DNA from 4 places in the Providencia lanzhouensis genome. Region 2 is predicted to be linked to each of the others. Evidence: predicted binding sites of a transcription regulator. Region 2 holds the regulator's gene; each other region holds the start of a gene.
The links. The regulator Fur, encoded in region 2, represses iron uptake genes when iron is present. The targets are predictions, from matches to a motif close to ATAATAATGAGAACNACTATCAA.

Region 1: the regulator Fur is predicted to act here: its motif matches at 2,026-2,048, upstream of ACIH2S_RS00945 (TonB-dependent receptor domain-containing protein).
Region 3: the regulator Fur is predicted to act here: its motif matches at 1,452-1,474, upstream of exbB (tonB-system energizer ExbB).
Region 4: the regulator Fur is predicted to act here: its motif matches at 2,281-2,303, upstream of ACIH2S_RS08820 (TonB-dependent receptor domain-containing protein).

The regions. Positions count from the first base shown of each region.
Region 1 covers NZ_CP174123.1:210,066-214,290, reverse strand. The annotation lists gene ACIH2S_RS00955 (DHA2 family efflux MFS transporter permease subunit) at 1-416, opposite strand, end outside; gene emrA (multidrug efflux MFS transporter periplasmic adaptor subunit EmrA) at 421-1,593, opposite strand; gene ACIH2S_RS00945 (TonB-dependent receptor domain-containing protein) at 2,070-4,121, shown strand; gene ACIH2S_RS00940 (alpha/beta hydrolase) at 4,224-4,225, shown strand, end outside.
Region 2 covers NZ_CP174123.1:1,379,345-1,383,569, forward strand. The annotation lists gene ansB (L-asparaginase 2) at 1-233, shown strand, start outside; gene ACIH2S_RS06390 (bactofilin family protein) at 410-931, opposite strand; gene fur (ferric iron uptake transcriptional regulator) at 1,363-1,809, opposite strand; gene fldA (flavodoxin FldA) at 2,039-2,566, opposite strand; gene ybfE (LexA regulated protein) at 2,721-3,014, opposite strand; gene ACIH2S_RS06410 (type I secretion system permease/ATPase) at 3,188-4,225, opposite strand, start outside.
Region 3 covers NZ_CP174123.1:817,100-821,324, forward strand. The annotation lists gene metC (cystathionine beta-lyase) at 87-1,271, opposite strand; gene exbB (tonB-system energizer ExbB) at 1,625-2,566, shown strand; gene exbD (TonB system transport protein ExbD) at 2,572-3,003, shown strand.
Region 4 covers NZ_CP174123.1:1,863,607-1,867,831, reverse strand. The annotation lists gene ACIH2S_RS08820 (TonB-dependent receptor domain-containing protein) at 1-2,047, opposite strand, end outside; gene mdtH (multidrug efflux MFS transporter MdtH) at 2,465-3,670, shown strand; gene ACIH2S_RS08810 (lipoprotein) at 3,710-4,225, shown strand, end outside.

The DNA of each region.
Region 1 (4,225 bases), 1.2 Mb from region 2:
GCCATATTCTGCATTTTCGGCGGATAACACCGCATGATGAGACTTTGCGAGAGCGGGATAACAGGCCCAGCAACCGCCCCTTGTAGCACACGGAATAAAATCAGCATGCCAAGGCTATCAGAAAATCCACACAGTAATGAAAATAGCGTAAACAGTGCCGTTGCCCACAGGAAGACTCTTATTTCCCCAAACCGTTTGGCTAGAAAACCGGAAATCGCGATAGAGATGGCGTTCGATACCCCAAACGAGGTGATCACCCACGTCCCCTGAGAGACAGACACCCCAAGATTTCCCGCAATTGTCGGGATAGCCACGTTAGCAATCGTGGAGTCCAACACCTGCATAAATGTCGCCAGAGACAGGGCGATAGTCGCCCAGACGAGTTTAGCCCCTTTTAGCGGTTGAATATCAGCCATGGGACTAATCCGCGTTATCGCTGATAATGGTGTCGATCACCTGATCCACATCGTTTAACTTCAGCACCAAAACATCACTTTCAAACGCAGGAGTCGTGCGTTGAACTTCTGACAACACGGGACCATTTTGGTCTTTAATATCGATGGTCACATTCATGGATAAACCGATGCGCAGCGGGTATTTCGCCACTTGCTCAGGGTCTAACTCCACACGGACAGGTAGGCGCTGCACCACTTTGATCCAGTTCCCCGTGGCATTTTGCGCAGGTAGCAATGAGAACGCACTTCCCGTCCCCATATCCAGCCCCACTACGGTGCCTTTGTAATTTACATTGCTACCATAAAAGTCACTGTTAATCGTGACTGGCTGACCGATACGCACATTTTCAAGTTGCGTCTCTTTAAAGTTAGCATCGACCCAAACAGGCTGAACCGGCACAATCGCCATTAACGAGCTTTGCGGGCTAACTTGGGAACCCACTTGCACATTACGGCGAGAAACATATCCCGTCATCGGGCTTTTGATTTCTGTCCGCTGTAGATTGATCCACGCACTGCGCACACTATCAGCCGCTTGTTGCACCGCTGGCTGGTTTTTCAGTGCCGTATTACGCAACAACGCGCGGTTGGCGTTATATTGTTGAATCGAAATATCCAGCGCCGCTTGCGCCAGTTGAACAGCTTCTTGAGAGTGCTGTAAGTCCTCTTTTGAAATCGTCCCACTGCGACCTAATGCGGCACGGCGCTGATAATCTTTTTGCGCTTGTGCAAGCGAAACTCGATTTTGTTGGATTTGGGCTTGGTACTGATCTCCATTGATATACAACTCTTTAGTTTTGCGCACCGTAGACGCTAAATCATGTTTGGCCTGTTCATAAGCCAGTTGCGCATTGGTTTTATCTAATACCACCAGCACATCACCTGCTTTCACCAAGTCGGTATTCTCAAAGTTCACTTGAGTGACATTTCCGGTAGTTTGCGCAACGATAGGGATCTGCAAACCCGACACATAGGCATCATCGGTATATTCTTGAAAACGCAGAACCAAAAACCAATACACGCCATAGGCGACAAACAGCAAAACAAAAATAACCGTGGCGATGATCATCCACAGTGTTCTTTTATTTTCTTGTTTCGTTTTTTGATGTTCTTCAATTGAATTTGTCGGTTGTTCCATAATAACTCTCAAGGGAAATAGACTTTATTTAAGCAATAAACCTATCTTTACGAACTCACCGTGATAATGCAATAGCCAACTGTTTTATATTAACTAAATATCCATTTTAATTTTTATTTTCTGTTTTAAATCAATCTTCAATCTTGTTTTTAAATTAGAAAAATCAAATGCAATCAAAAAAAGATGAGATTATTTAAAGATAATAAAAAACATTCTAAATAAGATAATTGCGAATCGTTAAATAATAATTGGTATTTATTTCTTTCACTCCAGAAAAGTCATTCTCTCGTTTTTTAGTCCATTTTCTACCATGTGTACGGCTTTTTACTCTCTCTAGTTCCCTCGCAAAAAATGTTAACCGTGATCAAACTTTGCCCAAAAAATAGCTCGCTAATTATTTATTTTCTATCTGCATCTGTGTTAATATTCGCAAACATTATGATTATCATTATCATTTAGTTTTACTAGGGAAAAACATGAAAACGCACTATCACTACTCTTTAATCGCTGCGGGTGTTTGCGCAGCATTGGCTTCATTTAGCGCCACAGCAGAAGAAAATTCAGACAAAATGATCGTTACGGCATCGGGTTATTCCCAGCAATTACGCGATGCTCCTGCCAGTGTTACCGTTATTACCGCCGAGCAACTACAAAACAAACCTGTGCGCGACTTAGCCGATGCAGTCAAAGATGTTGAAGGTGTCAGCGTCGTCGGAAGCGCCAATAAACAAGATATTAATATTCGCGGGTTATCCGGCGAATACACCTTAATCTTGGTGGATGGTCGTCGTCAAAATAGCCGTGAATCTCGCCCAAATGGTAGCGGCGGCTTTGAAGCGGGCTTTATGCCGCCTGTTGAAGCTATCGAGCGTATCGAGGTGATCCGTGGTCCTATGTCCTCCCTGTATGGCTCTGATGCCATGGGCGGCGTCATTAACATCATCACCAAGAAAGTGACCAATGAATGGCACGGTAGCGTGACTACGGGCGCAATTATTCAAGAAAATAGCGAAAGCGGCGATTCCATGGACGGTAACTTCTACCTGTCTGGTCCGCTGATCAAAGATAAACTCGGTTTACAACTGTACGGTGGCGGGGATTACCGTAAAGAAGACAAAATTCCAGATGGTCATGATAAAAAGGACAATAAAAGCCTGACCGCGAAATTAACCTTCACGCCGATGGAAAATCAAACCTTCTTATTTGAAGCGGGTAGAACCACCCAAGAACGCTATGCGGAACCGGGTAAATCACTGGCGGAATACTCCATGTTCAATGGTGTAAAACGTGATAATACCAAGTCTGAAACTCACAATAACCGTAACCATATGGCGCTGACCTACAAAGGCGATTGGGATGTTATCCAAACGGAAGTGAGTGTTTATCAAGAACAAACCAAACGTAAGACTAAAGCCGAAACCAAAGACGCAAAAACGGGGCTGTATAATTACGCTTATGAAGCGCGCGTACCAGAAATTACTAACACGGTAGTGGATGGTAAAGTCACCGCCTTCTTGCCGGATAATATCTTAACGGCGGGGACTCAGTACCAACACGCCAAACTGAAAGATACCTCCGCAACTGGTGCGAAAACCACGGAAAATGTCTCGTTAACCGCAGATCAATACGCTCTGTTCTTAGAAGATGAATTTACTGCCACTGAAAACCTGATTTTAACCGGTGGCATTCGTTTAGATCACCACGAATTCTATGGCGACCACTGGAACCCACGCGGCTATGCGATTTATCATTTAACCGATGAAATCACCATCAAAGGTGGGGTCTCGCAAGCATTCCGTGCACCAACCCTGCGTGAAATTAGCCCGAACTACAAAACCTCGACAGAAAAAGGTAAAGGGATCATTTACGGTAATGACAACCTGAAACCTGAAAAAAGCTTTAACCAAGAAATTGGTATCGCATATGACCATGAATCTGGCTTCAACGCGAGCCTGATGTTCTTTAATACTGACTTTAAAAATAAGCTCACCAGCTACTACACCGGTGATAAAGACCCAGTGACAGGCTTAAACCTGTACACCTATGACAACGTCGGTGAAGCCAATATTAAAGGGGTAGAAATCGCAGCAGGTATTCCATTTGCCGAAGATTGGAACCTTAGCCTGAACTACACTTACACCGATTCAGAACGTAAAAGTAATGATGAAAAACTCACCAGTGGCGAATCCCTCAAAGGCTACCCATTGGATAAAACGCCGAAGCACTTAGCCAATGCGAAGTTAGATTGGCAATATAGCCCAGACCTCAACTTATACACCCGTGCGCATTACGAAGGTGAGCAAGTGTGGGCTGCACAGCGTAACGGTTCTTCCGTTCCACGTTACCGTAAAGGCTATACCACTATGGATGTGGGCGCGACTTATCAGCTACTGAAAAATACCAAGCTGAATTTTGCGGTGTTAAATATTGCCAACGAGAAAGGCTCTAAGATTGACGCTGAGAATGGCGGTAACTGGGATGTTGAAGATGGTCGCCGTTACTGGGCGAATGTCAACGTGACATTCTAATCCCTGATTGCGGGTATGATGCTTATCGCTGATTACCCGCTGATTCTTTTTAGTTCGATGACAATCCCAATGATAAAAAAACGGTTTATAGCGAGTCTCTTGAT
Region 2 (4,225 bases):
ATAAAACTATTTTTGATGCATTAGCTAATGCAGCGAAAGAGGATGTTGTCGTGGTGCGTTCTAGTCGCGTACCGACAGGCTATACAACGCGAAATGCAGAAGTGAATGATAACGAATATGGATTTGTGGCATCTGAAAGATTGAATCCACAAAAATCTCGTGTGTTACTGCAATTAGCCTTAACACAAACGAAAGATCCGAAAAAAATCCAAGAGATGTTTGAACAATATTAATATTTAATAATAGGCGGCAGAGATGTCGCCTTTATTCTATTTTTATTACGTATAAGCCGTGTTCTTTTGGGGATGAGTTAATTTGTATAATCAAAATAACTCGACAATAAATACCTATAAATAAGGTAAATCAGTTATTATCGAGCAATTCTATATCATCTATTTAACAAATTTAATTATAAAGAACCCACGTCAGGTGTTTGAGCTTCTGGTTTTCCTTGTTTAGATTTTTCTTTAAATACGGCAACATTACCTTCTGATTTAACCGCAGATTTGACTTCTGCTAAACCAGAAAAAATTCCGCCTTTTTTGATGGATAAATTTGAATAGCGAATCGTGCCGTAGATTTCACCATTAGTATCAATACTAATGGTTTCTGAAATACATTCCCCTTCCACTTTACCGTTTACCCACAACTCATTGCTGGTGATATTGCCGGTAACTTGACCATTTTGCATGATTTTAACGGTATTATTTTTACCAGCAATGTTGCCAATGACTGTGCCATAGATATGAACCTGTTCATTGGAGGTAATATTGCCTTCAAATACAACATCTTTGGCGATGATAGTATTGGTTTTTTCTTCGCTGATCATTGGTGACGATACTTGCATTTTTTCCTCAGCAATTTGCTGCATGATTTCTTCTTTATTGATAGTGGGAGTGGGTTCTGGTTTGCTTTGTTTTTTATTGAACATGCGACTAACCTTTTTGTAATTGAAGTATAAAACTAAACAAATGATCGAAGATATAAAGGCAACGGATGCCACGATGGTATATCTAAAAAACCACGCTATCAAAGTAAGAAACCAGAAGAAAAAACTTATGTTCAAAAACAGATATGTTTTCTTCATTCCTTAATCTCTTACACACAAATTTGATAATTAGTATAAATTAAAATAGCACATAACAAATTAAAGAATAGAGGATGATTTTGGTTTTATCTGAAGAAATGAAGCTATGTATTTTTAAAAAATAGTCGCTAATTTTCAGCTAAAGAGCAGAAATAGGGAAATGTTAAGTATGTTCAAATAAAAATACCCACTAATAAACATTAAGTGGGTATAATTAACATTAAATGATTCATTAAATAAAGCGCGCTTTTAGTTATTCGCGCCTGATTAAGTCATTATTTAGCTTCGTGCGCAGCACTATTTTCACGACAATCGCCTTCAGCACAGTGACCGTACAAATATAAACTGTGGTTAGAGAGTTTGATACCGTGACGAGCAGCGATGTCATGCTGACGCTTTTCGATTGATTCGTCAGTGAATTCGATAACCTTGCCGCAATCTAAACAGATCAAGTGGTCATGGTGGTGTTGCTGAGTTAATTCAAATACGGATTTTCCACCTTCGAAATTGTGACGAGTCACAATACCAGCATCATCAAATTGGTTTAATACGCGGTAAACAGTGGCTAACCCGATTTCTTCACCAATATCAATCAGCTTTTTGTAGAGATCTTCCGCACTGACGTGATGGCACTCAGGCTCCTGAAGTACTTCCAAAATCTTTAATCTTGGAAGAGTGACTTTGAGTCCTGCATTTTTCAATGCTTTATTATTGTCTGTCATGCGGGCTTGTCCTGTATTTTAAATCATAAATTTAACAATAATGAGACGTTTTTAACAAAAATCCAGTTGTCTTCTAAACTGATTTACAATTATAGGCATGGAAAATAAAAATAGAAACCATGCATTGTCTCATTATTTTGATTCGTTCTTAAAAGCGAGTCCATTAGATAGGAAGATTAATCCATCATATCGAATGGTTCCCGCTTTTAATTGACAATCTATGTCATTATTAGCCAAGGATTTCAGCCAGAGACATCTCTTCGGAGATTTGTTTAACCCAAGCGTCAACACGCTCTTCAGTCAGTTCTGGTTGACGATCTTCATCGATAGCAAGACCGATAAAGTGGTTATCGTCCGCCATACCTTTAGAAACTTCAAAGTGGTAGCCTTCAGTTGGCCAATGACCGACGATCACTGCACCACGCGGCTCAATGATGTCACGGATAGTTCCCATCGCATCACAGAAATACTCTGCGTAGTCTTCTTGGTCTCCACAACCAAACAGTGCGACAAGCTTACCGTCAAAATCAATTTCTTCTAATGTTGGGAAGAAATCATCCCAATCACACTGAGCTTCACCGTAGTACCACGTAGGGATGCCAAGAAGTAGGATATCAAACGCTTCGATATCTTCTTTGCTGCATTTAGCAATATCGTGAACTTCTGCAACATCTTTGCCTAATCTTTCTTGGATCATTTTGGCAATATTTTCTGTGTTACCTGTGTCACTTCCGAAGAAAATGCCTATAACTGCCATAAAGTGATTAACCTCTTGTTTTTCTAGTAGAGAGTATAAATTACCGATTCTGCTAGAACTAAAAATAGAACGAAAATAGGTAAAATTTTGCGCCTTATTTTGGCGAAAAAAACAGTGTTAGTCTGTCAAATTTGTGTGATTTACCCAGATACGGCTAGCGATCAATTGTCTCACTAACCTGCTCAAGTTGAGCCATCAAAATTTCTTCAATTAGCTCACTTCGGCTTATGTTTTTCTCTTCAGCTAATTGGTTTAAGACCGCGACAGCGTCTTCATTTAATTTCAGCTCAACTCGACGTAGCCCTTTGACTTTGTCTCGTTTTAGCTGATTTCGCTTATTGATTCGTAATTGTTCATCCCGCGACAACGGGCTAGTTTTTGGTCGCCCAGGCCTGCGTTCTTCTGCGAACAAATCCAGTGTGGTGCGGTCAGTTTGTTCTTTTGCCATATCTACTATTGCTAACGGAAGGGGTGTGCCAGTAATTCAGCGGGCAATGATACCCTAGCTGAACCCCTAGTACCATAGGTGCATACCCCGCTAATTCATCTAATAGATTAAAAAAAAAGCACTTTTAAGAAAAAAGCATCACCCAAAGAGTAAGTGATGCTTTTTTCTTCAGGTTAACGAGTCTGTTGTTGCCATAAATTGGCATAAAGGCCATTCAGTTTTAGAAGGTTCTGATGAGTTTCCGCTTCGGCGACTTCACCATCTCGTATCACGTAAATTTTATCGGCGTTCATAATAGTATTGAGACGATGCGCAATGCTAATCACAGTTCTGCCTTGCGTGATTAACGGCATATTTTTCATGATGGCAGATTCTGATTCGTAATCCAGCGCAGAGGTGGCTTCATCGAGAATTAAAATATCAGGTTCAGTAATTAAGGCTCGAGCAAGAGCAATACGCTGACGTTGACCGCCAGAGAGATTTAACCCTTTTTCAGATAAATGATAATTAAAGTTTTCAGGCAGAGACATAATAAACTCATAGGCTCCAGCCAATTTTGCAGCATGGACTAATTGCTCTTCGCTCGCTTGTGGGTAACTTAATCGGATATTTTCTGCAATTGTTCCTACAAAAAGGGTGCTTTCTTGAAGGACGACACTCATTCGGCGGCGTAACGCGACAGTATCTGTCACCGCTAAATCCATTCCATCCACAATAACTTGCCCATGTTGAGGAATATATAGCCGCTGTAACAATTTGGTGAGGGTGCTTTTTCCTGAACCAGATGGCCCTGTGATACCAATAAATTCCCCGGCTTTGATGGATAACGTCAGGTTACTTAGCACTTCAGGGGTTTCAGGTTGATAGCGAAAGCGGATATTTTGAAACTCAATTTCCCCTTGAATGGTGCTTGAGCTGGCAATGCCTTGTCGTTCATTTTCAATAGGTTTATCAAGAATATCACCAACGCGACGCAGAGAAATAATGGTATGTTGGAAGTCTTGCCAAATTTGAGCAAAGCGTAGAATAGGCTGAGTAACGTGAGCACTTAACATATTGAAAGCGACAAGTTCTCCTGGCGTGATATTTCCAGCCAAAACCTCATTAACGCCAAGCCAGAGTAGAATAGCGGTAGTCACTTTACTAACTAACGTCATTAACTGTGTTGCCACCACACTACGCATGGAAACTTTGAAACCTTGACTCAATTG
Region 3 (4,225 bases), 560 kb from region 2:
AAATTTCAGCCTAGTTTGATTTGTTTGGGTAATTATCTAAAAGGCAGTGATTAACTGCCTAATAATTAAGGACGGAATGTTGATGTTTAAATGCGCGCGAAAGCACGTTGTAAATCATCAATGAGATCTTGCGGGTGTTCTAAGCCGACATGCAGACGGAAAAACGACCCACTATCCGGTTGATAATTGTATTGGCGCATACTGAGTAAATCTTCGGTTTGATAACCAAGAATCAGTGATTCAAACCCGCCCCATGAATACCCCATTTTAAAATGGCTAAAGTGGTCGAGAAAATCGCTGAACTGTTTAGGGGATAACCGCGAATTTAATTGAAATGAAAACAACCCGTTGCAGCCACTAAAATCCCGTTTAAAGAATTCATGCCCAGGGTGGCCTGGAAGTGCAGGATGAAAAACATGTGCCACAGCGGGATGCTCTACTAACCAGTTTGCGACGGCTAAACTGTTCGCTTCATGCTGCTTGAGGCGGGTTGGTAAGGTGTGAAGACCTCTACCAGCCATGTAAACAGTATCAGGATCGGCAGTTTGCCCCAATAAATATGAATTTTCTCGCAAAGTTTCGATGCAGCGCTGGTTGGCAACAGCGACCCCTAACATGCCATCTGAATGACCATTAATGTACTTTGTCGCGGATTGAATAGAGATATCTACATCAAATAAAAGAGGTTTAAGTAAGACACCCGCAGCCCATGTATTATCGAGCATGATAATGATTTCTGGGGATTTTTGACGAATGGCTTTTACAATAGCAGGAAGGTCATGGACTTCCATAGTGATAGAACCTGGCGATTCCAAAAAAACAATTTTGGTATTTGGACGGATTAAATCGGCAATTTTTGCGCCAGTTAATGGGTCGAAATAATTCGTTTCAACATTCAAATTAGTGAGGATTTTGTCGCAGAAGTTTTGTGTCGGGTCATAGGCTGACCCCGTGACCAGAATATGATCCCCCGCGCTGATAAATGACATAATGGCATTGGTGATCGCTGCTGCACCTGAAGGGTAAAGAACACAGCCAGCACCACATTCCAATTCGGTCATCGCTTCTTGGAAAGCAAAATGGGTCTGTGTACCTCGGCGACCATACATTAATACGCCATTTGCGCGATTGCGTACAGCATGCTTTTTATCTTCTACCGAATCAAAAATCACGGAAGAGGTACGTTGAATGACAGGGTTTACCCCTTTTTGAGTGAATTTAGGGTTTCTACCAAGATGCACGAGCTGGGTTTCTGGTCTTATGTTTGCCATTGAGTTATCCCTTATTTACCGATAGAAAATCAAATGATTGGCCAAGTTATCACCTGACGTTAAATGATTTTGGTCTACCAGAGCAAGAACAAAAGTGGTTAGCTGAATTTTCTTCATTATCAAGCAGCAAATCGAGTCGTCTCTCGAAGGGTTATGTTGATAAGCGACAAAAAATTGCGAATACTAATGATAATTACTATCAATTCGTGGTGTGTTTGATATTATCTGACATCTTGACGAAAAGAGATGAATGCGTGAATCAAATTTCGCTTTTAATGGTTAGTCGATGAATGGCACAATCATCGATATAAATTTTTTTATACAACACAAAATAAGAGAGTAAAGGCCAACTGATGCGTAAATTAACAGCTTCTATTCTATTGGCGATCGGCTTAATGGGCACGGCATCCGCAGAAACAACACCCGCTGTCACACCTACTACACCAGTAGCTAACCAAGGTTCAACAGCCGCTCCTGCAAATACTCCTTCCACAACGGAAGTGACTGCAACTCAAGCAACGACAACTCCAGTAGCAACACCGGAATCTGTCGTGACAAATACGGTAGTGACTGAAAATGTTGAGATTGCGACTGAAGCTCACGGTGGCGGTTTTGATCAGGATTTATCGGTTTGGGGTATGTATCAAAACGCAGATGTTGTTGTAAAAACGGTGATGATTGGTCTGTTACTCGCATCCGTGATTACATGGGCGCTATTTTTATCCAAAGGAAGTGAGATTTTAATTGCACGTCGTCGTTTAAAAGATGAAGCAAAAGCAATTGCAGAAGTAAAATCTCTTGATGAAGCGGTATCTATCGCGGAAGGGTTTAAAGCAGGTAGCATTACGCGCATGTTATTAGCTGAAGCGACAACGGAAAGAGCGCTTTCGGCAAACAGTCAAGATCTTGCGGGTATTAAAGACCGTACAGGTTTCCGTTTAGAAAGAGCGGTTGCTGCAATCAGCCGTTATATGGGGCGTGGAAATGGCTATTTAGCAACAATTGGAGCGATTTCTCCATTTGTCGGTCTATTTGGCACAGTGTGGGGGATCATGAATAGCTTCATAGGTATTGCCCACTCACAAACCACAAACTTAGCGGTTGTTGCTCCAGGGATCGCAGAAGCGCTGCTGGCAACGGCAATCGGTCTTATTGCCGCGATTCCTGCGGTGGTTATCTATAATATTTTTGCTCGTATGATCAACAACTATCGTGGTCAAGTGGGTGATGTTGCTGCACAAGCAGCGTTGTTACTGGGGCGTGACCTCGATCTGGCAAACAGCAAAGCAAGGTAATTATTATGGCAATGCGTTTAGGTGACGAACAAGACGATAGCGGTGAAATGCATGAAATCAACGTAACACCGTTTATCGATGTTATGTTGGTTCTGCTGATTATCTTTATGGTTGCAGCGCCACTGGCTACCGTTGATATTAAAGTCGACTTACCTGCTTCCACTGCGAAGCCTCAGCCTCGACCAGAAAAGCCAGTATTCTTAACTGTGAAATCAGATAGTCAGCTGTTTATCGGCGAGCAAGCGGTTAGTAAAGAGCAGTTAGGTTCAACCCTTGATCAAGCGACAAACACCAATAAAGAAACCACAATTTTCTTCCAAGCGGACAAAAGTGTGGATTATGAAACGATGATGGATGTAATGAATGCATTGCGTCAATCGGGGTATCTCAAGATTGGTTTAGTCGGTATGGAAGCAACAGCGGCTAATGCTAAATAGCTAAGTTGTTTTACGTAGTAATGCGTTTTATCTTTGCATCGCGGATGTCATTCTCACGTTGATGCTTTGAGATAAAACGCATTTTTTTATGCCTATCAATTTTCATCCATCATATCTTTTGCATATTCTTGCAACATTTCTGATAAAAAAATGCTCTCTCTTTATAGTTTCACAAACAAATGGTTTAATTTTATTCGGAATTTCTTCTAATTTTATTTAAGTTAGAGTGATTTTAAATTCTGCTCACATAAAACCACGTTTAAAAAAGGCTTGATAAGGTTAATTGAAAATAAACCATCCATATTGTGCGGGATTATTCACATACAGAGTAATTTCTCTGAATACCCAAATTAAGAGTATCGATTTTAGAGTGTTTTGTGTGAATTACCATGGAACTTACTGATTATTAGAATAATCATGAATAAAGGCGATATCATCGTTCAAAATAACAGCAGGGTTAACCCATTAGATGAAGTTCAGACAAAAAAAGAGAATAATAAAAATTATTAATACATTTAAATCTAATTGAAATGATAAAAAAAGCGAGTAAATAAGCTGGATAATTTTATTAATATAAGTGTTATTAATAAAAATATTTTAAATGTACTTGAACAATGAAATATAAATATGTAATTACTGTTATAAATGCAAAGCTGACACGTTTATTAGTGTTTTTTGGGTTCAATACATTGTTATTTATTGTTTTTTTGACTTATTGCTAATGCTTCTTAAATAAAATAAAAAAACACTTGCGCAACATTTCATGAGCGCTATAATGCAGCCAATAACATTTAGAAATACTTTTTAATAACTTTTCATCTCGAGTTTTTTATTTTTCAATTTACTAATGCTAGGGAATAAATAAAGTACTAGTCGCTGTTTGATTAGGCTTTATATTAAAAATAAATATAATCAATCATACTCGAGTGTACGATGTTCAGTTGTTAGATGTAAGTTCGGATGTTATTACTGAAGTCAAATGGGCTGACTTTAGACGACACACAGCAAAATGATGTAATAAAAATATTTCATATTATACTCCTCTATAAATAAGATAAGACTATACTTCCATGCGCCATCATTAAGATGGCGTTTTTTTTATGCATGTTTATTTATCTTTCAAGCATCAACTGTACCCTCAGAATTTATGTGAAGAATCGGTGATATGCGGTGTGATTAAGCATGTGGTTAAATCAATCTTTCTGAGAGTATTCATAATTTA
Region 4 (4,225 bases), 480 kb from region 2:
ACTCATGAGGGTAGTCTTTGCCTGAGTTATAACGAACTCGCAAACCTGTTTGTAGTTTTTGATCAAACATTTTCACCCCAACAATTCCGGTCATAACCTTTTTCGGTGGGATCCGTGAAGGTGATAATCCCCAAGCAAACCCAACAGAATTACATGCCGTTGGGAGGCGACCTAACTCCATTTCGTCTCTTGAACATAACTCAGAATTGTTATAAAAAGTCGCATCGAATGAACCAAATGCGTAATTAGAATCGTATTTCAGTTCAATTTCATAACCTGAGAGTTTAAAGCTGTCATAGTTTTTCATCACCACATATGGAGAATAAACTCCCGTTGGGTTTACACCTTGAGAAAGATACCCTTTAATATCATTATTAAAATAAGCCACACGTAATTCAGTATTATCTTCATCAAATATAAGATTTTCTTTTTCTACATTCATCCCAACTTCAAATGATTTAGCATGCTCTGGTTTTAATGGAACATCCGGAGAATACGAATAGGTTTGTCCTGATACAGTGCTCTCGAATAAACTCGGTTCTCTATAGCTATCAGAATATTTTGTATAAATATCAAATTCGTCAGTTACATGAAAACGAAGTTCACCCATTAAATCATTTTTCGGGCCGTAGCTAATACTTTTACCTAAAACATGGTCATCAACATCGAAAGCGTGAATACGCCACCCGACTAAAGTACTCACCCATTCCCCTTGATATGCCATATTGGTAAAGACGGATTTATTCGTTCCTTTAGCATTGCGCGTTACAGGGTCTAATTCCTCACCGGGTATTGTTCCTTCTGGAGTCCAAATCGGTTGATAGGTTTTAGTTAATGGCTTTGATTTTTGTTGCATATATTCCACACCGTAAGTGATATCGATAGGATAATCTGCAAACTCCGACGTATTTTCTAAATTAAAGCCCACTCGCTCATCGGTGTAGCGGTGCTGATATTGATTACCATAGTGTGCGGTAACATCATCCGTTGTGCCATTACGTTGTTTAAATTTCCCTTTTGTCCACCATAGACCTAAATTCATATCTACCCATAATGAATCGGGTTTATAAGAATAATTTAAAGAGGCAGTATCAATATCTGCAGTACCTAAAGACCACTGTGGCATTTTCCCATCGTATTGATACCAATACGCTGCTAAAACCTCACCCGCTTTTTGTTCATGATGGCGATAATTTAATTCAATACTTGAGTATGGGTTAAGAAAAATATTGGTTTTTAATAATGTTGACTCGCTTTCATAACTGGTATTAACCACTTCTTGCCCTGGCTTAATAGGAGCATCTGTATTTTCGTATTTATGATAACCATTTTTACCGGCGAAGAAGTTTCCTTGTTTTCTATCACTATGCGCCAGTAATATATCAAATTTATCATTTCGATATGCAACCCCTGTCGTGATAGAGCCATTATTAAAATGTGAATTTTTAACGCCATCTGAAACTCGATACCCAGATTCCCCTTTTTCATCTGAAGCGATAGTTGGGCGTCGGTTATTATTGTAAATATTCCCCTTAAATAAGAAACCAAATTGGTCACCTTGAGGAATAATACTGTTTGCTGATAATGTTTTTAATTTAACCGTACCTCCGATGGCTCCTCCTGAGAATTTACTCATAGAAGCCCCTTTTTCGATTTCAATTGTATCGATTAAATCCATATCCACATAAGTTCTATCTGTACTTCCTTGGTAACCACGCCATGTATTGGTTGATTGCAAACTGCCATCAATAATAATTGGCACTCGTCCATTTCCTTGCAATCCTCTAATACCAATATCTAATGCACCCGCTTCATTTCGTGCATTATTAACTTGTAATGAAGTTTTATTAGCAAATATATCTGAATTGGTTGTTCCTCTTACGGTAGAAATATCATTGGCGTCTATTTGCTTGCTATTTGGCTTTATTTTGCTGGCTGTGACGAGAATTTTATCTTTTTGAGTCGAAGTATTGGTTTGATTTGCTAAGGCTGTGTTTGTAGAACATATAATAATTAAACTAATTATACTTTTATTTTGAAATATCATTTAAGTAATGCCTTCATTAATTAATGATGATTAAATAGACGTGACGAAATAGCGTATAAAAATATGAGGATATTTTTTTATACTTTTCAATTTATGCATTTAAAGTAAATTTAAGTGCAATGCCATAGATGTAACTCGTTCGAAAAACCTTATTTATTGAATGGTTACGTACTTATTTCCCTTACAAATATTCACAAGCTTTGAAATATACATTAGTGATAATAATTATCAAGATCATAATAAGTATCATTATCATATTGTACCCCTCTAGCAAGCGTAGCCAACACCCCTATAATGGGAAATATGACGGATTTATCGATAAAAAAATATCATGGTGCATATACCATCATTCCCTCCAAACTCCTGATACTATTAATAAGAATCATTCCTTCCGTTACTATTTTTTTATGGTGTTTCATGGCGCAGGTATCACGGGCAAGAAGCCTCGGCAAATATTTCCTTTTACTCGATAATATGCTGGTTGTTCTTGGCTTTTTCGTGGTTTTCCCTTTAATTTCAATTCGTTTTGTTGAGCAGCTTGGCTGGGCAGCTGTGGTGGTTGGGTTTGCCCTTGGGCTTCGCCAGTTTGTGCAGCAAGGATTTGGGATTTTTGGGGGAGCGATTGCCGACCGATTTGGTGCAAAACCGTTAATTATTATCGGGATGCTGTTGCGTGCCGCAGGCTTTGTGTTGATGGCTTTGGCGTATGATCCTTGGGTGTTATGGCTTTCTTGTATATTGTCTGCCCTTGGCGGCACCTTGTTTGACCCTCCTCGTACCGCTTTAGTGATTAAATTGACCCGCCCTTATGAGCGTGGGCGTTTTTATTCATTATTGTTTATGCAGGACAGCGCTGGCGCGGTGATTGGGGCATTAATTGGTAGCTGGCTTTTACAGTATGACTTCCACTATGTTTGCTGGGCTGGCGCGGCGGTTTTCGTGATTGCGGCTCTACTTAATGCTTGGCTACTTCCTGCTTATCGCATTTCCACCATCAAAGCCCCTATTCGTGATGGGATGCGTCGAGTCTTGAAAGACACCCGCTTTGTGACTTATGTGATCACGCTTTCTGGCTACTTTATGCTGTCAGTACAAGTAATGCTGATGTTTCCTATCGCCGTTAACGAATTGGCTGGCACACCAACGGCGGTGAAATGGATGTATGCCATTGAAGCGGCAATTTCCCTGACACTGCTTTATCCGATTGCCCGCTGGAGCGAAAAACATTTCCGCTTAGAGCAACGTTTGATGGCAGGGTTATTTTTAATGAGCCTGAGCATGTTCCCTATCGGAATGACCACATCGGTCAATATTCTGTTTGTGTTGATTGGCATTTTCTATTTAGGCACTATCACCGCCGATCCTGCTCGTGAAACCCTGAGCGCATCCCTTGCCGACCCTCGCGCTCGTGGTAGTTATATGGGCTTTAGTCGACTCGGTCTTGCGCTAGGCGGTGCCGTTGGCTATACCGGTGGCGGTTGGATGTACGATATTGGGCACCAATGGAATATCCCTCAGCTTCCTTGGTTCTTGCTCGGCACTATTGGTTTTATCACTTTGTGGGCGCTTCATCGCCAATTTAACCGTAAAAAAATTGAAACAGTCATGTTGAGCGGGCAGTAATACGTTACACTTGGGTTATTACTGTATAAAGGAGTGATTATGAAAAACATTTTCTTAGCATCTATCTTTGGATTGCTATTTATTCTCACGGGTTGTGACAAATTAACCGAATTTACTATCAGTGAATCACAAATTAACAGTTACCTTGCGACCAAGGTTAAATACGAAAATAATATCGGTATTACTGGGTTTGCAGATGCGGATATCACCTTGCATAACTTGCAATCAGAAATTGGTCGTAGCGAGCCGGGCATTATTGCATTAAAAGGCGAAGCCACTGTCACAATGAATTCACTGCTTGGTGCTGCGGCGGCTGATATTGCACTGACCTTAACCGCGCGCCCTGTTTTTGATGCACAAACAGGCTCTATCTATTTGAAAGAGCTGAAAATTACCCAATATAAAATTACACCAGAAAATATGGAAACCGCCATTTCCGTGGTGATCCCGTATTTAAATAGCTCCCTTGATACCTTCTTCGCGACTCAGCCTGTTTACGTGCTCAACCCAGATAACAGCGCCGCAGAAGCGACTGCGAAAAAACTCGCTAAAGGT